3 regions of the Micromonospora sp. NPDC049903 genome follow, and region 3 is predicted to be linked to each of the others. Evidence: riboswitches for the same ligand, from Rfam matches in the RefSeq annotation. Region 3 holds a riboswitch; each other region holds the start of a gene.

Region 1 (7,156 bases), on a different contig from region 3:
ACCGAGTGGACCGAGGTCATCGACCGATCCGGGTCGAGGTGCGGCACCCTGGGGTGACCAACCGCACCCCGACCCCGGTCGCCGAGCCGCTCGACAGGCAGCAGACCGGGAGGCCAACTCGATGGGCAGCGTCCAGATCGTCACCACGATCCTCGCGGCCGCCATCACCGCCGTGGCGGTGTGGCTTGCGGTGCGTGCGGTCTCGAAGATGTTCGCCGTGATCCGGCTGGGTCAGCCCGATCCGTCCCGCTCCGGTGACCACGTCGAGCGTACGAAGACCATGCTCGCGGAGACGGCCGGACACACCCGGATGCTCCGCTGGAGCGTGGTCGGCGCCGCGCACTGGTTCGTGATGGTCGGCTTCCTCGTGCTGTCGCTGCTGGTGCTCGAGGCGTACTTCGAGGTGGTGTCGCCGACCGCCGGGTTGCCGCTGATCGGTGGCTGGGCGCTCTACGGGCTGGTCACCGAGTGGATCGGCATCCTCGGTGTCGTCGGCATCGTGGTGCTGATCGCGATCCGGGTGGCGAACCGGCCTAGTCAGGCCGGACGCCGGTCCCGATTCACCGGCTCCACCATGTGGCAGGGCTACTTCGTCGAGGCCGTCGTTCTCGCCGTCCTGGTCATGGGCTTCCTGATCCGCGGCTTCAAGGTGGCCACCGACCACTTCGAGTACCCGACCTGGGCCACCCCGCTGAGTCACGCGGTCGGCTCGGTGCTGCCGGACTGGGAGTCCGGGGTCAGCGTCGCCGCCCTCGTCAAGATCGCGATCTCGATGACCTGGCTCATCGTGATCTCGCTGAACGTGACCATGGGCGTCGCCTGGCACCGCTTCCTGGCCTTCCCGAACATCTATTTCAAGCGGAAGCCGGGTGCGTCCGGCTCCGGCCTCGGGCCGCTGCGGCCGATGATGAGCGAGGGCAAGCCGCTCGACTTCGAGGAGGCCGATCCGGAGAAGGATCAGTTCGGCGTCGCGCACGTCGAGCAGTTCACCTGGAAGGGCCTGCTGGACTTCAGCACCTGCACCGAGTGCGGCCGGTGCCAGTCGCAGTGCCCGGCGTGGAACACCGGCAAGCCGCTGTCGCCGAAGCTGCTGGTGCTCAGCCTGCGCGACCACGCGTACGCCAAGGCGCCCTATCTGCTGGCCGGCGGCGGCAAGGACCTCACCGGCGAGGAGAAGGCCACCGCCGCGCAGCTCGCCCACCTCGACGTGCTGGCGCTCGCCGAGGCGGAGAAGCCGCTGATCGGCGACGCCGAGGCGGGCGGCGTGATCGACCCGGACGTGCTCTGGTCGTGCACCACCTGCGGCGCCTGCGTCGAGCAGTGCCCGGTGGACATCGAGCACGTCGACCACATCGTCGACATGCGCCGCTACCAGGTGCTGATCGAGTCGAACTTCCCCTCCGAGGCCGGCGTGATGCTGCGCAACCTGGAGAACAAGGGCAACCCGTGGGGCGCGCCGCAGAACACCCGGGAGGACTGGACCAAGGGCCTCGACTTCGAGGTGCCCCGGGTCGGTGAGGTCGAGGACTTCGAGTACCTCTTCTGGGTGGGCTGTGCCGGTGCGTTCGAGGACCGGGCGAAGGAGACCACCCGGGCGGTCGCCACACTGCTGAACGAGGCGGGCGTCTCGTTCGCCATCCTCGGTGAGGGCGAGACCTGCTCCGGCGACCCGGCCCGCCGCATCGGCAACGAGTTCGTCTTCCAGATGCTCGCCCAGCAGAACGTGGAGACGCTCAACGAGGCTTTCGAGGGCCGCGAGAAGGCCAAGCGGAAGATCGTCGCGACCTGTCCGCACTGCTTCAACACCCTGGGCAACGAGTACGGCCAGCTCGGCGGCGAGTTCGAGGTGGTGCACCACACCCAGTTGCTGGCGCACCTGGTCGCCACCGGCAAGCTGACCCCGGTGCAGCCGGTCGACGGCGGCGTCACCTACCACGACCCGTGCTACCTGGGCCGGCACAACCGGGTCTTCACCCCGCCACGCGAGGTGCTGGGCAGCGCCGTCGGCGCCGACGACGGCCTGGTCGAGATGCCGCGCAACAGCGAGCGCTCCTTCTGCTGCGGCGCCGGTGGCGCGCGCATGTGGATGGAGGAGCGGATCGGCAAGCGGATCAATGTGGATCGGGTCGAGGAGGCCATGTCCACCGGTGCGAGGACCGTCGCGGTCGGCTGTCCGTTCTGCTCGACGATGCTGAGTGACGGAGTCAACGGCAAAGGCGCCGGCGACCAGGTCGAGGTGGTCGACGTGGCCAGCGTGCTGTTGCGTTCGGTCAAGCCCGAGCAGGCCCGGGGCGCCGAGGAGGGCGAGCCGGTCGCCGGGTGACCAGCGCGTACGTCGGGACGTGGCGGCATCTGTACGGATGCCGACACGTCCCGATTTTTATATTGGCGTAGATAACTGTAACGAATTGGTCGACACCCTTTGTGTGCGATCGGTCGCGCAAAGGTGAATGAGCCGTTGGTCGCCTTGATTCCGCCGCGCGCGTTCCCCTAATGTGAGGCACCGACCGCCGTGGGTCGTCTGTCTCGCCCCTTACCGCTAGCGGGACGCCCGGTGGTCGGTCGCAAAGGAGTCGGTGCCGGTGGCAACCATGCCCCTCCATCGTCATGCGCCGGGACGCCCCACCCCCGCGCGCGGGCTGCGCAAGGTCGCTCGCCGTCTGGTCGTCCTGGTCGCCGCCGCTGCGGTCGGTGCTGGTCTGGTCGCCGCGCCCGCGTACGCCGAGCCGTCGGTGGACGAGATCGAGCGCCAGATCGACAAGCAGTGGCAGCAGCTCGAACCCACCATCGAGCAGTTCAACAAGGTGCGCTCGGAGCTGCGGGTCAACCGCGAGAAGGCCGAGAAGCTGGAGAAGAAGATCCAGCCGCTGGCCCTGGAAACGGAGCTGGCGATGAACCGGGTCGCGGGCCTCGCCTCCCGGTACTACATCACCGGCCCGTCGCAGGAACTCGGCGCGGTGCTGCTCAACGCGAAGCCGGACCAGCTCGGTGAGCAGATGGCCCTCCTCGACCGGCTCGCCTGGGAGGAGCGCCGCCAGCTCGAGGGCGTCATGAAGATCCGCAAGAAGTACGACGACCAGAAGGCCACGCTCGACGCGTTGATCGTCGACCAGGAGGCCAAGCAGAAGCAGCTTGCGGCGAAGAAGAAGCAGATCGACGCCGAGATCAAGCGGCTGGAGCGGTCCCTTCCGGTGACCACGGTCAAGACCACCAACTGCCCGACCATCAACGGTGTGGTCAGCGACGCGGCCCGGACGGCCATCCGGACCGCCTGCGCGCAGGTCGGCAAGCCGTACGTCTGGGGTGCCACCGGGCCGAACTCGTTCGACTGCTCCGGTCTCACCCAGTACGCGTACCGGGCGGCGGGTATCTCCCTGACCCACTTCACCGGCGCCCAGTGGCGCGAGGGCAAGGCGATCTCGCGGGCCGACGCCCGCCCCGGTGACCTCGTGTTCTTCCGCAGCGACGTGAGTCACGTCGGGATCTATCTGGGCAACAACACGATGGTGCACGCGGCGCGTGCCGGTGTCCCGGTCAACGTCTCGCCGATCACGACGATGCCGGTCGCCGGGTTCCGTCGACCAGGCTGACGCCTGAGCGCGTACGCAGGAACCACGGAAGGCCCTCGGTCAAGCGACCGGGGGCCTTCTTCGTTGTCGGATTAATGCACCGAGAGTGACGGTGTGGGTGTGTTGCGTATCGACGCTGGTCGTCCCTACGCTGGTCAATCGTCGGGCCGCTGGCACAACCGCCCACCCGGGGCGGTGACGGTCCGACACCGCCGAGTCGCTGTCCGAGCGAGCCGGGGACCCAGGTTCCCGGGGTGAGTCCGCGATGGTCGCGGTAGGGCGTCCCCTTCCCGCCCGAACCCGTCAGCTAACCCGGTAGGCGGTCTGGGAAGAAGGAGTACGCAGCCCGGTGGCACACCATGCCCCGCGGCCTCCGTCGTACCGGTCGGCGAAGCCCGGCCCGACGACGGATGCGCCGCGATTCCGCTGGTACCGCTGCACCACCGCACTCGCCGCACTCGCCGCGACCGCCGTCCTGCTGACCGGCGGCGCGACGGCGGCCCACGCCGACCCCACGGTCGACGACATCGAGCGCCAGATCGACGAGGACTGGAACCGGCTCGAAGCCGTCATCGAACGACACAACGCGACCCGGCAGGACCTGGCCGGCACCCGCCGGGAGGCGGACGCCCTGACCGCTCGCATAGCCCCGCTGCAACAGCAGGTGGACGAGGCGATGAAGCGGGTCGGCGCGCTGGCCGCGCGGGCGTACCGCGGCGAGCCGGTGCGCGCCGTGAACACGCTGCTGGGCAGCCGGTCGCCGGGCGAGGTCGTCGCCCAGCTCGGCGTGCTCGACCGGTACGCCCGCTTCCAGCAGGAGGATGTACGCCAGGCGCGTGAGCTGCGGGACGAACTCGCCGCCGCCCGAGCCGGACTGGACCGCACCATCGCCGAGCTGACCCGCACCGAGGCTGACCTGGCCGGGAAGCGGCGGCAGATCGACACCGAGATCGAGCGGCTGCAACGGTTGCGGCTGCGGGCGTACGACGACGGGGGTGGTGGTCCGTTGCGGCCGGCGCCCTGTCCGGCCACCTATCCGGGTGGCCCGGCCGGTGAGGCGGTCACCTTCGCGTGCGCCCAGATCGGCAAGCCGTACTCGTGGGGTGCCGAGGGGCCGCACGCGTACGACTGCTCGGGGTTGATGTTGGCCGCGTGGGCGCGGGCCGGGGTGGCGCTGCCGCACAACGCGGCGCGGCAGCGGCAGGTCACCGCCTCGGTCGGTCGCGGCGACCTGCGCCCGGGTGACCTGGTCTTCTACTTCCGAGACCTGCACCACGTCGGGATGTACGTCGGCGGCGGCTGGGTGGTGCACGCCTCCCGCGCCGGCAAGCCGATCGCGATGAAGCGGATGGACACCAGTCCGATCCACAGTTTCGGCCGACCCGGCTGAGTCGCCGGGCGGACGACCACGGGCCCGCGTCTGCGCAGCGCGGGCCCGCCGGTCGTCAGCGGGTCGGCCAGGTACGCCAGTTCTGCCAGGCGCGGCTCGGCGTCGGGCCGCGCTGCCCCTGGTAGCGCGAGCCGTAGACGAGCGAGCCGTACGGGTGCTCGGCGGGCGACGAGAGCCGGAAGATGCAGAGCTGGCCGATCTTCATACCGGGCCAGAGCGTGATCGGCAGGTTGGCCACGTTGGACAGCTCCAGCGTGACGTGACCGGAGAAGCCGGGGTCGATGAAGCCGGCGGTGGAGTGCGTCAGCAGGCCGAGGCGACCGAGGCTGGACTTGCCTTCGAGCCGGCCGGCGAGCTGGTCGCCGAGCGAGATCACCTCAAGCGTGGAGGCGAGCACGAACTCGCCCGGGTGCAGCACGAACGGCTCGCCGTCGGGCACCTCCACCGGCGAGGTGAGATCGTCCTGCTGGGTGGCCGGGTCGATGTGTGTGTAGAGGTGGTTGTTGAACACCCGGAACAGCTTGTCCAGGCGGACGTCGATGCTGGACGGCTGCACCAGGGTGGGCTCGAAGGGCTCCAGCGCCAGGGTGCCGGCCTTGATCTCGGAGACCAGGTCGCGGTCGGAGAGCAGCATCGCCACACCTTAGCGGCCGGTAGTCGTGACCTGCGTGTCGGACTACCTGCTTAGAACGTATGTTCGATAGGATGTCGGCATGGCTTCCTGGTCCGATTTCGCCGTCGACGAGCCCCGACTCGCCGACGGGATCCGCCTTCTCATGCAGCAGTACGGCCCGGGCTTCGGCTACCTGGCCACGGTCCGCGCCGACGGCGGGCCCCGGGTGCACCCGGTCTCCCCGGTGATCACCGCCGACGGTCTCTTCTGCTTCGTGATCGACTCGCCGAAGCGGCGCGACCTGGAACGCGACGGGCGCTACGCGCTGCACTCGTTCCCGGCGGAGGAGAGCGACGACGAGGCGTACGTCGCTGGCCGCGCCCGACCCGTCACCGACGACGCCACGGTGGCCCGGTTGGCGCTCGCGGCCCGCGCCGCCCCGCACGCCGACTGGCGTCTGTTCGAGTTCACCGTCGACGTGGCGATGCTCGCCCGGCACGAGCGCGCCGCCACCGGCGGGCTGGTCGGTGAGCCGGCCGTGCAGGTCTGGCTCGACCCGGCCGGCGCCACCCCGCAGGCCGCCCGGCCCACGCCCCACCGGACCCGCGCGGCCCGACATGTCCGCGCCGCCTGAACCGACCGGTGCCGGTCCCGCCTGACGGCGGGACCGGCACCGGAGGTACGCGCCGACGACTGCCGCGCTACGCGCGGTAGGTGTTCCACGCGTTGATCATCCGGGTCGCCTGGCCCGGGGTGAACTGGTACATGCAGGTGTCGTACGTGTAGTCCATGAAGTTGGTGATCGGGTCCAGCCCCGTGGTGGAGCAGGTGTCCCGACCGGTCGGGCACTGGTAGGCCGCCGACGCCTCCGCCGGAGTGTCCGAGACCTGGTCGCCGCTGCCCGAGCAGCCGCCCTGGAACGTGTGATAGAGGTTCAGCCAGTGGCCGACCTCGTGGGTGCCGGTGTCACCCTGGTTGTAGTTGGTGGCGGTGCCACCCGGCAGCGACTCGCTGAGCACGACCACGCCGTCCATCACGTTCAGCGTGGTCTGCGGGAAGGTCGCCCAGCCGAGCAGGCCATTGCTCAGCGCACCCAGATAGATGTTGAGCGTGCCCTTGGTGCCCTGACGGAGCTGGGTCTTCATCTGCCGCTCGGCCGTGGAGCCCTGCCGGATCGGGTACCACGACGTGTTGGTGACCCGGTTGATGCTCTGCAACTGGAAGGCGAAGGCGGTGGCGGCACCGCCGGTCGCACCGGCGAACGACTGGTTCAGCACGCTGATCTGCGACTGGATCATCGAGTCGGGGATGTTCCCGCCGGCCCGGGTGGTGTCCTTGCGGATCACGTGCACCACCACCGGGATGGTGACCGAGGCCGCGGCGGCCTGGGCGCTGAGCGTACGCTGACCGACCCGCTTGGCCCGCTCCTGCAACAGGTCGGCGAACTCCGACTCCCGCTGGTGCAGTTGAGCCATGGTCAACTCGTTCGGGTCGTGCTTGACGACCGCGTCGCCCCGGACCCGGGCCGCAGTGCCCGTCGGGTCCTCACACACCTCGTCGGCGGAGACGGCGGCAGCCGTCGGA
Region 2 (7,156 bases), on a different contig from region 3:
GCCGCCCCCCGCCTCGGCATGCCCAGCGCACCACCGGGCCGGATGGCGGGGTGGGTGCTCATCCAAGTCCCGGGAATAGTAGGCCACCGGGGGACCGGTTGACACCTGAGCCACATCCGCCCCATTGCGCCGGCCTCCCCGCCCGGTTCGAGGGGGAGTGCCCGCACCGGTATGGTGCCCGGAATGACCAGCACCACCGTCGTCGATAGGCCGCCCTCCACCACCCGACGCGGTGACGCCAGTCGATTGCCCTCGTTGACCGGACTGCGCTGGATCGCCGCGCTGCTGGTCTTCGGTTTCCACGCCGGCACCATGCGCATCATCGCCGAGCCCGGTCACCAGGCGGTGGTCGGCGAGATCTTCACCTTGGGCCTGTCCGGCGTGCAGTTCTTCTTCATCCTCAGCGGCTTCGTGCTGGTCTGGTCGGCCCGGGTCGGTGACTCCCGCCGCCGGTTCTGGCGTCGCCGGCTCGCCAAGATCTATCCGAACCACCTGGTGATGTGGGCGCTGGCCATGCTCGCGGCGCTCTGGTTCGCCGACCCGATCAACCCGGTGGCCGCGCTGGAGAACCTGTTCCTGCTCCAGGCGTGGGACCCGCGACCGGGCTACTTCTACAGCGTCAACAACGTGAGCTGGTCGCTCTCCTGCGAGCTGTTCTTCTATCTCTGCCTGCCGCTGGCGTTGCCGCTGGTCCGCCGGGCCAGGCCGTGGATGCTGTGGGCCGTGGTGATCGCCATGCCGCTGCTGATCCTGGCGCTCTGGCCCGGTCAGTTGCTGGTGCCGGAGCAGAGCCGGTGGTGGTTCGCCCAGATCTTCCCGCTGGTGCGGTCGCTGGAGTTCTGGATGGGCGTGGCCGCCGCCGAGCTGATGCTGCGCGGTCGCTGGCGCGGGCCCCGGCTGCCGCTGGCCACCGTGATCTTCGTCGCGACCTGGGTGGCGGCCTCGCAGTGGATCCGGGCCGAGCTCTGGGCGGCCCTGCTGTCGGTGGCGTACGTCCTGGTGATCGCGGCGGCGGCGGACGCCGACGTGCACGGCCGCCGGTCGCCGCTGCGCTCCCGGCTGATGGTCTGGCTGGGCGAGGTCTCGTTCGCCTTCTACCTGGTGCACGTCTTCGCGATCATGACGATCCTGCGGCTCACCGGAGACTGGGGCACCGGCCTGCCCGGCTGGTGGGGAGTGCCGGCGGTGATCGGGTTCCTGCTGCTCACCCTGGCGCTGGCCGCGTTGCTGCACCGCTACGTGGAGCAACCGATGATGCGGCGACTCGCCCCGAGCCGCGCCGCTTCCGCCCCGCCACCCGCCGCCGGGGCCGCCGGGCCGCCCACCCAGCCGCCCGCAGAAGCGGGCGCGGAGCCGCCTGCGGGCTCGCCCGTGCAGCCACGTACCGGGTCGCCCGCCGGGCTGCCGAGGCAGCGGGTGGCGGGTGACGAGCCGAGCACCGCCGGTCGGCGCGACCCGCACCGCTGAGTCCATGGTGGATCGTCCTCCTCGGCCGTCCGACCTGCTGTTTCGTGTGTCATCGGCGGCGCGTCGCCGACGCGACACGCCCGTCGCCGATGCGATTCGACGGTGGTGGCGGTAGCGTGACGATGTGCTTCCCGTCGCGTCCGCCCGTCCCCTGTGGTGGCTGGCGCGCTGGGCGACGCGGCTGCTGACCGGGTTCGCGGTCGCCGCCGCGTTCACCCTCGGCGCCTGGGCGATGCCCGCCCAGAGCGGCCCCGCCGGGCACCCCGCCGTCGACCGGGTCGCGTCGTCCGTCCTGCTCGCGCAGTCGCCCCACGCAGGCTGGCAACCCACGTCCTCCGGCACGCTGGTCGCAGTGGCCGCCACCGGGGTCGTCGACCGTGTCGACCCGGTGGGCGTACCCGGACTGCTGCCGGAGGCGCGCCCGGAGGCGCAGCGGCCCGCCGCGACGGCGGTCGCGGGTCCGGCGACATCCGTCCCGACGACGGTCGCACCGGCCGCTCACGGTGCCCGCGCCCCACCCGGCGCCTGACCTGACGCCTCGCTGCGGCCCGCCGACCGGACTCCGCCGCAGCCCGTCCCGCAACGCCCGGGACCTCTGCCCGCGATGCACCCCGTCACCGCCCGCCCGGTCCCGTGGCGCCGCCACCGGACGACCGGATGCCGGCGCGGTCCGCTGTCAGCGCACCACTGCCCACGAGGTACCGCCATGGAGAAGACCGTCCTCTACCAGTTCCTGATCGAGGTGCCCCGAGCCGCCGCTATCTGGTCGGTGCTGCTCCTGCTCGCGCTGGGCATGCTCACCGCCCTGGTCGCCCGGCCCGAACCGGACTCGTCCGGCGCCGACGAGACCACCGGCCCGGCCGACGACCCCGCCGAGGCCGAGGCGGCCGATCTGCGCCGCTACGCCGGTGAGGTGGCCGTGGCCGCCGCCGGGGCCGCGCAGAACGCCGCCCGGCGGCAGGAGGCGTGGCGTACCGCTCAGACCGCTCTCGACCGGGCCTGGGCCGGATTCGACGAGGCGGAGAGCCGGGCCCGGCGGCTCGCCGGGGCCACCGCACTGCCGGCTCCCCGCACCCCGCGCACCGCCAGCGAGTACGCCGCCCGGGAGCGCTGGCTGCACCATGCGGCGATGCAGGCGCACTGGCGCGGTGACCTGTCGGCGCGGCAGCTCACCGACGTGCTGGCGCGTCGGGCCGGCTGGGATCCCCGACTGCACCCGGCCGAACAGGAGGTGGTCCTGGCCCGGATCGTCCGCGACAACCACCGGGCCGCATACCGGGCCGCCGCCGAGCGGGAACGGGCCGCCTGGAGGGAGGCCGAGCTGGCCACCGACGCGGCCCGGGTGCTCTCCGCCGAGGCGTACGCCGCCGCGCAGCGCGTGCGGCCGAACCTGCTCCCGGCGCCCGCCGTCACCGCCGTCGCACGTCCGGCCGCAGCGGTCCTGCGGTGGCGCCCGGCGCGCGTGGGGTGACCCGGCTCGGCGACCGGATAGTCCGGCCGGATTGGGTGAGCCCGGTCACATCCATCGCCGGAACGGACGCCGGGGCGGGATCCGCCCGAGACGTGACGCGATGCCCGGAGACATTGTCTGCGGGTGGTCCACCTGTCACCGCCTGTTGCGTCGATCGCCGTCGGTCCCGTTGCGCGACGTCGCTGACCGAACGCCCGAAAATCATCGACCTGGATCATGTTTACGCAGGTCAGAGCGGGTTGGCAGGGCAATGGCCGGCCAGTAGTGTCGGCCCGTCCGATGCGGTACCCGATCGCAGGAGGCGACGCCGCATCGACCCGCCTAATCGTGGTCTCACGAACCGGGGACCCACCGCACCACTGGGGTGAATCCGCGAGCCTCGGCTCACGGTAGGGCCGTCTTCCCGCCCGAACCCGTCAGCTAACCCGGTCGGCGGTGTCGGAAGGAGCTTTTCCTCTCGTGCATCCCCTCGTCGTACCCCTTGAGTTCCCGCACCTCCACGGCACCGCGGTGCCCGCGCTCGTCGGGCCGTCGGCCACGAGCTGACTGCGACCACCGCCCCGCCCGGTATCCGGGCGTCGCCCCTCGCACGGCCGTCCCCGTACTCGGGTGGTCCTCGACAGGTCCTGTCGAGCTGACCGCCGGAGCGGTTCGCCGTGCCTCCCTGAGCCCCGTGGAGGACTCCGTGAAGCAGACCGTCACGCGCCAGCTACGCCGGCTGGCCACCGAACGCCCCTACCAGGTCGTCGCCGCCTCGGCCGCCGCGCTGGCGCTGGCCACCGGTGCCGGTGCCGTACTCGTCGGCACCGAGGACACCCCGGCCACCGCGCACACCACGACCGCCGTCGCCGAGTTGCGCGGCGACACCGCGGTCTCCCGCGCCGAGGCCCGGGTGGAGCCGACCCCGTCGACCCCGCCGGGCAGCGCGGCCCCGAGCAGCGCCGCGCCGTCGCCGTCGCCCTCGCCGAAGGCCACCTCGGCGGCTCCCTCGCCGGTGGCCACCAGTGCGAAGGCCGCCCCGAAGGCGCCGGCGCGGAAGGTCCTGGACTACGACTTCCAGGCGCAGACCACCGGCTACTACTGCGGCCCGGCCGCGGTACGCAACGCGCTCAGCGCCGCCGGTGTCGACCGTGACCAGGACACCCTGGCCGTCCAGCTCGGCACCACGTACGCCGGCACCAACTCGGCCCAGGACACCACCCGGGTGCTCAACGCCACGGTCAAGGGCGAGCCGTACTCGACCACGATGTTGCCGGGCGGCTCGGCCAGCCCGGCGCAGATGGACCAGCTCCAGGCCGACGTGGTCGAGGCGATCACCGACGGGCGCGGTGTCGTGGTGAACGTGGCCGGCAGCGCCACCGACACCGGCGGCGGCTGGCACTCCTTCCCCGGTGGTCACTACGTCGCCGTGGTGGGCTACGAGGACGACGGTCGACTGGTCAAGATCGCCGACTCGGCCGACGCCTCGTACTACTCGTACTGGATGACCACCATCGATCTCGCCCACTGGGCCGCCACCCGCGGCTACTCCTCCTGAGATGTAAGGAAGGGTCCCCTGCTAACGCCTCGTGCATAGCAGGGGACCCTTCCTTCCCTCCAAGTGGCAGACTTCGCGCATGAGCGAGGAGTCGGGCGACCGGGCGGTGCTGGTGCTGCTGCACGGGATGGGTGGCACCGGCGACGTGTGGCTGCCCTGGGCGCCGCTGTTGCAGGAGCGGTGGCCGGGCCGGTGGTCGGCCCCGGATCTGGCCGGTCACGGCGCCGCGCCGCCGCTGCCGGAGTACTCGTTCACCGCTCTCGCCGACCGGGTCGCGGGGAGTCTCGCCCCCGGTGACCGGATCGTCGTACTCGGACACTCGCTCGGCGGGGTGGTCGGCCTGGCGCTGGCCGCCGCCGACCGGGGCGTGGCGGTCGACGCGGTGGTGGGCCTCGGCATCAAGGCGGTCTGGTCCCCGGCGGAGCTGGCCCGCGCCGCCGACCTGGCCGCCCGGCCGGTCACCTGGTTCGGCACCCGCGAGGAGGCGGCCCGGCGGTACCTGCGGGTGGCCGGCCTGACCGGGTTGCTCGGCCCGGAGCAACCGGCGGTGGACGCCGGGCTGCGGCAGGTGGACGGGCGGTGGCGGCTGGCCATGGACCCGGCCGCCTTCGCCGTCGGCGAACCCGACCTGGCCGCGCTGCTGGCGACGATCGACGTGCCGGTCCTGCTGGCCCGAGGCGAACACGACACGATGGTCACCGACGACCAGCTCCGGGCGTACGGCGTACCCGTGGTCACGTTGCCCGGTCTCGGTCACCACGCCCACGTCGAGGACCCGGCGGCGGTGCTGGCCCTGCTCGACCCCTGGCGCTGAGACCGCTCAGGTGGCGCTGGGCAGCGCGGCGTCGGTCGTGGCCCGGGGTGCCGGGGCGGTCCAGGTCGGGTCCAGCTCCCGCCGGGCGGCGCCCAGGAACGCCTCGGCGTACGACTCGGCCGGGAAGTCGCCCAGGTAGCGCCGACGGGTCGCCCAGCGCGCCTCGGCGAGCGGATCGGTGTCGAGCAGCCGGGTCAGCACGTCGTCCAGGTCGGACATGTCCCGGCGCAGCACGTAGCCGGTGGCGGCGAGGGGGAACCGCTCGACGAACCGGTCACCGTCGACACCGGTGTCGGTGACCACGTAGGGCTTGCCCGAGTACAGCCAGTCGGAGACCACCCCGGAGACGTCGGAGACCAGGGCGTCCGCCCGGTTCACCGACTCGGCCAGGGTGAGCCGCCCGGCGGCGGCGCCGAACACGTGCTGACGGCCGGTGCGGGAGCGGTCGGCGGCGAGCAGTTCGTGCAGCCGGGCCAGGCGTCGGGCCGAGGCCGGATGCTGGTTGGTGTACGGGTGGGCGCGCAGGATCACCGTGGCGCCCCGGTCGAGCAGCCGCCGCAGCAGCGTCTCTGCCATCGGCAGCGAGCAGTAGTCGGCGTCGGCGTGGTGGCCGGTCCAGGTGGGGGTGTAGAGGACGGTGGGGTTCGTCAGCCCCCGCGTCGGCTGGTGGCGTACCTCGATCGCCTCGACCTGCGGGCGGCCCACCACCACGAACTTCTCCGCCGGGATCTCCACCCCGGCGCGGGCGTACCGGTCGATGGCCGCCTCGCCGGCCACGAAGATCCGGTCGAAGATCGCCGACACCGGGTTGGCGCTGGGCGCCTTGTCGCTGTCGCCGTGGTGCAGTTGGACGTGGGTGAGCTGGGTGAACCGGATGCAGTGGCTGTTCTTCGCGCCGTGGTTGACGTAGAACGCCACCCGCAGGCTCGGCACCAGCACCTCGTCCATGGTGCGCAGGGTGGGGCAGTAGACCACCGGGGCGGTGGTGGCCGCCGCGATGGCGGGCAGGAACTCCGGCTCCCGCAGCATCACCACGAACGGCCGACCGATCCGTTCCAGGTACGGCAGCCACATGGTGACCTGGTACTCCGACCCGGGCGGGGCGGAGAAGTGGAGCACGAACTCCGGCTGGTGCCGGCGCAGTGCCCGGGTGACCGCCGACCCGCCGGCCGCCGGCCGGAACCGGCGGCGGGCCAGGTCGAGGGTGACCGCCCCGGCGGCGGCGCCGACCGGCAGGCAGAGCAGCAGGGCGACCACGGCGGGCAGGCCGGCCAGGGCGGCCACGGCCAGCGCGGCGAGCAGCCCCGCCACCGCGTCGTCTCCCCGGGCGGCGACCTGCGGCACCCAGGTGCGTACCGGCAGGTTGGCGGCGCGGATCTCCAGGTTGCCGGCGGTCCGCAGCGGCCCGGTGACCAGCACCAGCCCGAGCAGCACCAGGGCGGTGACCACCAGGATCGGGTCGAAGCCGCCGTCGAGCTGTCGGGCGTAGCCGACCAGGATCCCGGCGGCGAGCAGGGCGGTCTCCGCGACGCTGTCGGCGCCGGGTCGCACCCGGCGCTCCCAGACCGTGGCGGCGAGCGCGGCCACCGCCAGCCCGAGTCCCCAGGTGGTCGCGCCGGTGAGCGCGAGCACCAGGAACGCCAGGACCGCACCGCCGGTGCTCAGGCCCCGGGCGGCCAACTTCGTGACCAGGTCACCACGCATCTCGGCGCTGCCTTCGTGCTCGGCGTCGGCGGGTCAGCCGACGCGGGTGCCGCTGCTGGCGTCGGCCTGGGTGGGTACCGGGGCGGGAGCCGGCGTCTCGCCGGGCGGCCGGCGTACGTCGATCACCTGGCCGGTGAGTTCCGAGATCAGCACGTCCAGCGAG
Region 3 (7,156 bases):
CGCCCGCACCGGGGTGGACGTCGAGCAGCGTCATCCGGCCGGTGGTGACGGTGCCGGTCTTGTCCAGCACCACGGTCTCCACCCGCCGGGTGGATTCCAGCGCCTCCGGCCCCTTGATCAGTACGCCGAACTCCGCACCCCGCCCCGTGCCGACCAGCAGGGCGGTGGGCGTGGCCAGGCCGAGGGCGCACGGGCAAGCGATGATCAGCACCGCCACGGCGGCGGTGAAGGCCGCCGTCGACCCGGCGCCGGAGCCCAGCCACCAGCCCAGCGTGCCGGCGGCCAGGGCGATCACGATGGGGACGAAGATCCCCGAGATGCGGTCGGCGAGCCGCTGTGCGGCGGCCTTGCCGGTCTGTGCCTGCTCGACCAGCCGCGCCATCTGGGCCAGTTGGGTGTCGGCACCGACCCGGGTGGCGGTGACCACCAGCCGGCCGCCCGCGTTGACGCAGCCACCGACCACGGTGTCGCCCACGCCCACCTCGACCGGCACCGACTCACCGGTGACCATGCTGACGTCGACCGCCGAGGAGCCCTCGTGCACCGTGCCGTCGGTGGCGATCTTCTCGCCGGGCCGCACCACGAACCGGTCTCCCACCGCGAGCTCGTCGACCGGGATCCGGGTCTCCACGCCGCCGCGTAGCACGGCGACGTCCTTGGCACCCAGCTCCAGCAACGCTCGCAGGGCCGTGCCCGCGGTCCGCTTCGCGCGGGCCTCGAAGTATCGCCCGGCGAGGATGAACGCGGTGACCCCGGCCGCCGCCTCCAGATAGATGTGGCCGGTGCCGTCGGTCCGGCTGATCGCGAAGCTGAACGGGTGGGTCATGCCGGGCGTGCCGGCGGTGCCCAGGAACAGCGCCCAGATCGACCAGCCGAACGCGGCGAGCGTGCCCACCGAGACCAGGGTGTCCATGGTCGCCGCGCCGTGCCGCAGGTTGACTAGGGCGGCCCGGTGGAACGGCAGTCCGCCGTAGACCACCACCGGGGCGGCCAGCGTCAGCGACAGCCACTGCCAATAGGTGAACTGCCAGGCCGGCACCATGGCCAGCGCGATCACCGGCACGCTGAGCACCACCGAGACCCACAGACGGGTACGCAGCACACGGAGCTCGTCCACCGGCTCGGCGACTTCCGGCGTGTCCTGCCTGGGTGGTGGCACCGCCGCCGTGTAGCCGGTCTTCTCGACCGTGGCGATCAGCTCCTGTGGGGTGACCGGGTCGGCGTAGGAGACGGTGGCCTTCTCGGTGGCGTAGTTGACGCTGGCCTGCACGCCGTCCAGGCGGTTCAGCTTCTTCTCGATGCGGGCGGCACAGGACGCGCAGGTCATGCCGCCGATGGACAACTCGATCAGGTTCGCTGCCGTGGGCAGGGGTCGACTCGTGGTCATGGCTGGTCCCTCAGTCGTGCCCGTGTCCGGGCGTACCGTGCCCGTCGTCCGGCGCGGCGGTGGGGCCGACCGGGACGTGCACCGGGTCCCCGACGTGCACGGTGAACTCGGCGGTGCGTACCACCCCGCCGTGGCGGAAGTCGAGATAGAGCCGGTAGGCACCGGCGGACGGGAACTCGGTGGCGAAGCTCACCCGGGGTCCGGGCTCGGTGCGCCCGTCGTCCGGCACCCCCTCCGGGTGGACGTGCAGGTACGCCAGGTCACCCTGCCGCAGCGCGACCAGGTGCCCGTACGCCCCGAGATACGGCTCCAGGTCGGTGACGGGTACGCCGTCGCGCTCGACGGTCAGCGTCAGCGTGGACGAGCGGCCCGGCTGCGGCGTGCCGTCCAGGGTGACCGTGTAGTCGTCGACCGTGGCGGTGGGTGCCGGGGCGGGCAGCGGCCGTTCGGTCAGCGTGCCGGGGACGGTCACGTCGACGCCGAGCGTCAACGGCTCGCCACCGGTCGGGGTGAAGTCGGCGAACGCCCGCCACACTCCGGGCGCGGTGAGCGGCGTGGCGACCCGCCAGGTGCCGTCCGGCGTCAGCTCGGGGTGCACGTGGCGGAAGCCGGAGAGGTCACGCCGGGCGACGATCAGGTGCATCGGCTTGTCGTGCACCACGTCGTAACCGGTCACCGGCCGGCTGTCCGGGCCCGTGATCCGGAAGGCGAACTCGCCCGCCGGGGCCTCGACCGGCACGAGGGTGTAGCCGCGCTCGGAGACGAGGAGCCCGCCGGGCAGGTGCCCGGCCGCGCCCGCGTCGTGCCCGGCCTTGTCGTCATGTCCGGCGTTCTCGTCGTGCCCGCCCTGGTCCGGGCCGTCGCCGTGGCCGGTCGCGCCGTCGTGGCCGGTCGCGGTGACCGGGGCCGTCGGGCCGGTCACCTGGCCGACTCCGTACGCGGCGGCGAACACCGCCGCGAGGCCGAGCGCGAAGCCGCTCACCTTCGTCGCCGTGTTCATCGGGACACCTCGGTCTCCGGTCGCCTCAGGCGGCGACCAACTCGTAACCGGCCTCGTCGACTGCGGCCCGGACGGCGGCCGGGTCCAGCGGCTGCGCGCTGGTGACGGTGACCTGACCGCTGGCCAGGTCGACCTGGACGTCCTCGACGCCGGGGATCGCGCCGACCTCGGCGCTGACCGCGCTGACGCAGTGGCCGCAGGTCATGCCCTGCACCTGGTACGCCGTGGTGACCATGGCAACTCTCCTCTCCAGGGCCCGTCCACCCGGGCCGGGCACCCCGTCGAATACCCTCGGGGGGTATCCACAACTGTGACCGTACCATACCCCCCAGGGGTACGTTATCCTCGTGTTCATGAGCACACCCGCGCCGATCCGCGGCTACACCGCCAGCAAGGACCAACTGCTCGCCCGGCTACGTCGTGTCGAGGGGCAGGTACGCGGCGTCGAGAAGATGGTCGACGAGGATCGCTACTGCATCGACGTGCTCACCCAGATCTCCGCGATCCAGGCCGCGCTGGACAAGGTCGCTCTCGGCCTGCTCGACGGGCACGCCCGGCACTGCATGCACGAGGGCGCCGCCGAGGGCCGCGCCGACGAGATGGCCTCCGAGATGATGGCCGCCGTCGGCCGCTTGATGAAGCGCGGCTGACCCGCCCGTCGCCTGATGAGGCGCGGCTGACCCGCCCCACCCGCACGCCCGGCCGGGAGTGTCGTCTCCGACGCCCGCCCCCGACACACGCTCGCGACCTGCGTTCCGATGCCGACCTGGCTACCATTCGCCACGATGGCCAGCCGACCCGGAAGCCTCCCGGCCCCCGCCCGCCGTCGGGCACGCACCACCGCCGCAGCAGACCTTCGGCGGCCCGTCGCCGTACCCCCGACACGGTCGCGCCGCACTGCCGCCGCCCGCGTGTGGCGGTGTGACACGGCCGCAGCCCTGCCGCGGTTGCGCACCCGGGCCGCAGCCCTGCTGCGGTTGCCGAGAGCCGGCCCTGCCCTCACGGTACGCAGCCATCCTGCCACGCTCGGGCCATTCCGGATGCCCGCCGCAGCGGCCGACCGGCGGCGCTGAACCTTCTCGCCCGCCGGTACGTAGTTCGCCTTGGAATCGTTGGGAGACAATGAATGGGCGCCGACCACACCCGTTCCGCTCCGCCCACCCCACCCCGGGTGCGGCGGATCCTCATCGTGACGGTGGTCCCCCTCTTCCTCGTCACCCTGGTCGCCGCGCTCATCCTCTGGCCCTCGGACCCGCCGCGACCCGAGGCCGCCGACGACACGCCTCGTTACCACGGCACGGTCACCCGGGTGGTGAACGAGCCCTGCCCACCGAACCCGGTCGTGCCCGAGGGCACCCCGACCACCGCCGGGCAGCAGTGCGGCACGGTGACCGTACGGGTCGACAACGGCCCGGACGAAGGTCAGGACGTGCAGACGCCGCTGCCGGACGGCCCGGGAGCGCCACGGGTCAGCGTCGGCGACGAGATCATCCTGGTCTCCCTGACCGATCCCGAGGACCCCTCGCTCAGCTACTACAACATCGCCGAGCACCAGCGGGGTAAGCCGCTGATCTGGCTCGCGGTGCTGTTCGCCGCCGCCATCGTGGCCTTCGGGCGGCTTCGCGGCCTGGCCGCGCTCGGCGGTCTGGCAGCCAGTTTCGCCATCCTGATCACCTTCGTGCTGCCCGGCATCAGTGCCGGCCAGCCGCCGTTGGTGGTCGCCATCGTCGGCGCGGCGCTGATCATGTTCGTGGTGCTGTACCTGACACACGGCATCTCGGCACAGACCTCGGTGGCCGTCCTCGGCACGCTCGGCAGCCTGGTGCTCACCGGCCTGCTCGGGCTGGCCGCCACCCGGGCCACCCACCTGACCGGCTTCGGCAGCGAGGACGCCACCACGCTGTCCATGTTCCGGGGCGACGTCGACCTGCACGGCCTGCTGCTCGCGGGCATCATCATCGGCTCGCTCGGCGTGCTCGACGACGTCACGGTGACCCAGGCCGCCGCCGTGACCGAACTGCGTCACGCCAACCCGAGCTTCACCCGCCGGGAGCTGTACCGCTCGGCGACCCGGGTCGGCCGGGCCCACATCGCCTCGGTGGTGAACACCATCGTGCTGGCGTACGCGGGCGCGTCGCTGCCGTTGCTGCTCCTGCTCACCGCCGACACCCGCGCGCTCGGCCAGATCGTGACCAGCGAGTTCCTCACCCAGGAGATCGTCCGCAGCGTGGTGGCCACGCTGGGGCTGGTCGCCGCCGTACCGCTGACGACCGCACTGGCCGCGCTGGTGGTCACCGCCGGACGGCGGGACACGCCGGAGCCCGGCGGGTCCGGCGGCCACGACGACGGGCCGGACGGCGGCGGCCCCACTCCCCCGACTCCCCGGCCCGGTACGGACCGGACCGAGGCCCTGCACGCGCTCAGCACCGCGCGTGCGCGTGACACACCCCCCGCCACCGGATCGCGGTGGCCCGACCCGGACAGGAGCACGGACACCACATGGTGACACCCCGCAGCGTGACCGCCCCTGCCGACACGGTTCGTGCCCGTGTCGTTGGTCACCCATCGCGATTACGAAATGACGCATCTAGCCGGGTTCGGGGCGTAGAGACCGACATGGACCGTCGGGTAACCTCACAGCCGGTCACCGACGAAGGCGCGCAGCGGCGCCTGCGGTGCCACCGCCCAATCGCCGCGAGGCGAGCCGGGGACCCAGGTAGGTGGGGTGAATCCGCGTCAGCGGTAGGGGCCACTTCCGTTCCGAACCCGTCAGCTAACCCGGTCGGCGGTCGATGGAAGGGAAAGAAGTGACGGCACCCCTACGCCGCTGGATGACCCCTGTGGTGGCCGTGTTCGCCGCGTTCGCCGTGTTCGCCGGGCCCCTGCCGGCCATGGCCGCGCCGAACCCACCCGCGCCAGCCGAGCACGACGACGACCCACCGATGCTCAACGACCTGATCGAGTCGGCGAACCGCGACTTCTCCAAGGCCAAGAACCAGCTGGAGCGGTCCAAGAAGCGCCAGCTCAAGCTCGACGTCGAGCTGCGCCGCGCACAAGCCGACCTCGACGCGCTCCGGCCGCAGGTCGCCGAGATCGCGACGCAGTCGTACCGCACCGGCCGGGTGGGTGCGATAGCGATGTTGTTGCAGAGCAACGCGCCGGACTCGTTCATGGACCGCGCGTCCGCCCTGGACGAGTTGAACCTGTTCAACGACAAGAAGTTGGGCGAGGTCAACACGATCCGGGAGCGCGCCGACCAGGCCAAGCTCGCCTCCGACGCCGAGGTCCGTGAGCAGCAGAAGCTGACCAACGACATGGCGCGCAAGAAGACCGAGGCGGAGAAGTCACTCCGCCTGGTCGGTGGCGAGAGCCTGACCGGTGGCCTGGTGGCCGCCACCTCGCCGGTCGCCCGGGTGGCGCCGAACCGCGCGTCCGACGGCAGTTGGAAGCCGGAGTCGTGCAGCCAGAAGGACCCGACCACGTCGGGCTGCATCACGCCGCGCACCCTGCACATGTACAAGGAGGTCAAGCGGGCCGGCTTCGACCGCTTCGTCGGTTGCTGGCGGCCCGGTGACAAGTTCGAGCACCCCAAGGGCCGGGCCTGTGACTGGTCGTTGCAGAACAGCGGGTTCAGCCCCTGGCACAACAACGACACCCGGATCTACGGCAACAACCTGGCGGCCTTCCTGGTCCGCAACGCCGACCGGCTCGGCATCTACTACGTGATCTGGAACCGGCAGATCTGGTTCCCGACCGAGAACAGGTGGCGGTCCTACAGCGGCCCGTCCAACCACACGGACCACGTGCACGTGTCGCTGCTCTGAGCACCGTCCGGGTGACATGCGAGGGCCGCTCCGCCGTCTGGCGGAGCGGCCCTCGTCGTCCGTGTCGGGCAATCCGGCGGATCAGCCCACGGGCGTGACCACACCCGACATCTCGGCAGGTTCCGCCGCGACGGTCCGCACCTCACCGGCGGCCAGCCGGTACGACATGCCCACCACCGCGCACCCGCCTGCGGCCACCTCGGCGGCCAGCGCCTCGGAGGACTCCAGCATCGCCTCGACGGTCTGCGCGATGTGGATGTCGACGATCGCGTCCAGGTCGTCGACTCCCGCCTGCTCGGCCCGGCGCAGGCTGGGCACCACCGCGTCCACCACGGCCCGCAGGTGCCCCGACGGAGCGGTGCCGGTGGCCGCCGCGGCCCGGGCCGCCTGGACGGCACCGCACGAGTCGTGCCCGAGCACCACCACCAGCGGCGTACGCAGCACGCTCACCGCGTACTCGACGCTGCCCAGCACCTCCGGGCCGATGGTGTGCCCGGCGGTACGGACCACGAAGAGATCACCCAGCCCACGGTCGAAGATGATCTCCGCAGCGAGCCGTGAGTCGGAGCAGCCCACGATCACCGCGAAGGGGTGCTGCTCGGCGGCGACGGCGGCCCGGTGGCTGGCGTTCTGGTTGGGGTGCCGGAGCGTGTCGGTGACGAAGCGGCGGTTGCCGGCGACCAGCTCGGCGAGGGCGCGCTCCCGCGAACCGGGAAGGTCTGCGGTCAGGTACTCGCGTTCGGGACCGGGCTGCGCTCCGATCGTTCCGGGTCGACTCATCCGGCGTCACCTCGCCTCTCGGTGGAATGCCTGGTCATCCCGGCCGGCGCTGGCCACGGGCTGCCACCAACCGTCACACGCAGCGCAAGGCACGTCAAGCTATGCGTGATCTGCATTTCATGTATTCCAGAACGCTTGCCAATCGAGCCGAGCGGGCGCGAGCGC

The links. Region 3 has a riboswitch for cyclic di-AMP ahead of ACIBO1_RS03150 (coiled-coil domain-containing protein). Riboswitches for the same ligand answer to the same signal wherever they lie in the genome.
Region 1: another riboswitch for cyclic di-AMP. It lies ahead of ACIBO1_RS10970 (NlpC/P60 family protein); the one in region 3 lies ahead of ACIBO1_RS03150 (coiled-coil domain-containing protein).
Region 2: another riboswitch for cyclic di-AMP. It lies ahead of ACIBO1_RS15400 (C39 family peptidase); the one in region 3 lies ahead of ACIBO1_RS03150 (coiled-coil domain-containing protein).

What each region holds. Positions count from the first base shown of each region.
Region 1 is NZ_JBITKL010000004.1:289,692-296,847, forward strand. Features, by position in the region: gene ACIBO1_RS10960 ((Fe-S)-binding protein) at 122-2,323, shown strand; gene ACIBO1_RS10965 (NlpC/P60 family protein) at 2,577-3,590, shown strand; cyclic di-AMP (ydaO/yuaA leader) riboswitch at 3,770-3,906, shown strand; gene ACIBO1_RS10970 (NlpC/P60 family protein) at 3,919-4,959, shown strand; gene dcd (dCTP deaminase) at 5,015-5,593, opposite strand; gene ACIBO1_RS10980 (pyridoxamine 5'-phosphate oxidase family protein) at 5,673-6,206, shown strand; gene ACIBO1_RS10985 (zinc metalloprotease) at 6,274-7,156, opposite strand, start outside.
Region 2 is NZ_JBITKL010000008.1:75,319-82,474, forward strand. Features, by position in the region: gene ACIBO1_RS15385 (acyltransferase family protein) at 184-1,467, shown strand; gene ACIBO1_RS15390 (hypothetical protein) at 1,592-1,996, shown strand; gene ACIBO1_RS15395 (hypothetical protein) at 2,174-2,938, shown strand; cyclic di-AMP (ydaO/yuaA leader) riboswitch at 3,247-3,388, shown strand; gene ACIBO1_RS15400 (C39 family peptidase) at 3,612-4,475, shown strand; gene ACIBO1_RS15405 (alpha/beta fold hydrolase) at 4,555-5,289, shown strand; gene ACIBO1_RS15410 (CDP-glycerol glycerophosphotransferase family protein) at 5,296-6,993, opposite strand; gene ACIBO1_RS15415 (D-ribitol-5-phosphate cytidylyltransferase) at 7,027-7,156, opposite strand, start outside.
Region 3 is NZ_JBITKL010000001.1:763,853-771,008, forward strand. Features, by position in the region: gene ACIBO1_RS03125 (heavy metal translocating P-type ATPase) at 1-1,387, opposite strand, end outside; gene ACIBO1_RS03130 (hypothetical protein) at 1,398-2,387, opposite strand; gene ACIBO1_RS03135 (heavy-metal-associated domain-containing protein) at 2,413-2,622, opposite strand; gene ACIBO1_RS03140 (metal-sensitive transcriptional regulator) at 2,741-3,037, shown strand; gene ACIBO1_RS03145 (YibE/F family protein) at 3,514-4,893, shown strand; cyclic di-AMP (ydaO/yuaA leader) riboswitch at 5,060-5,191, shown strand; gene ACIBO1_RS03150 (coiled-coil domain-containing protein) at 5,195-6,211, shown strand; gene ACIBO1_RS03155 (carbonic anhydrase) at 6,293-6,991, opposite strand.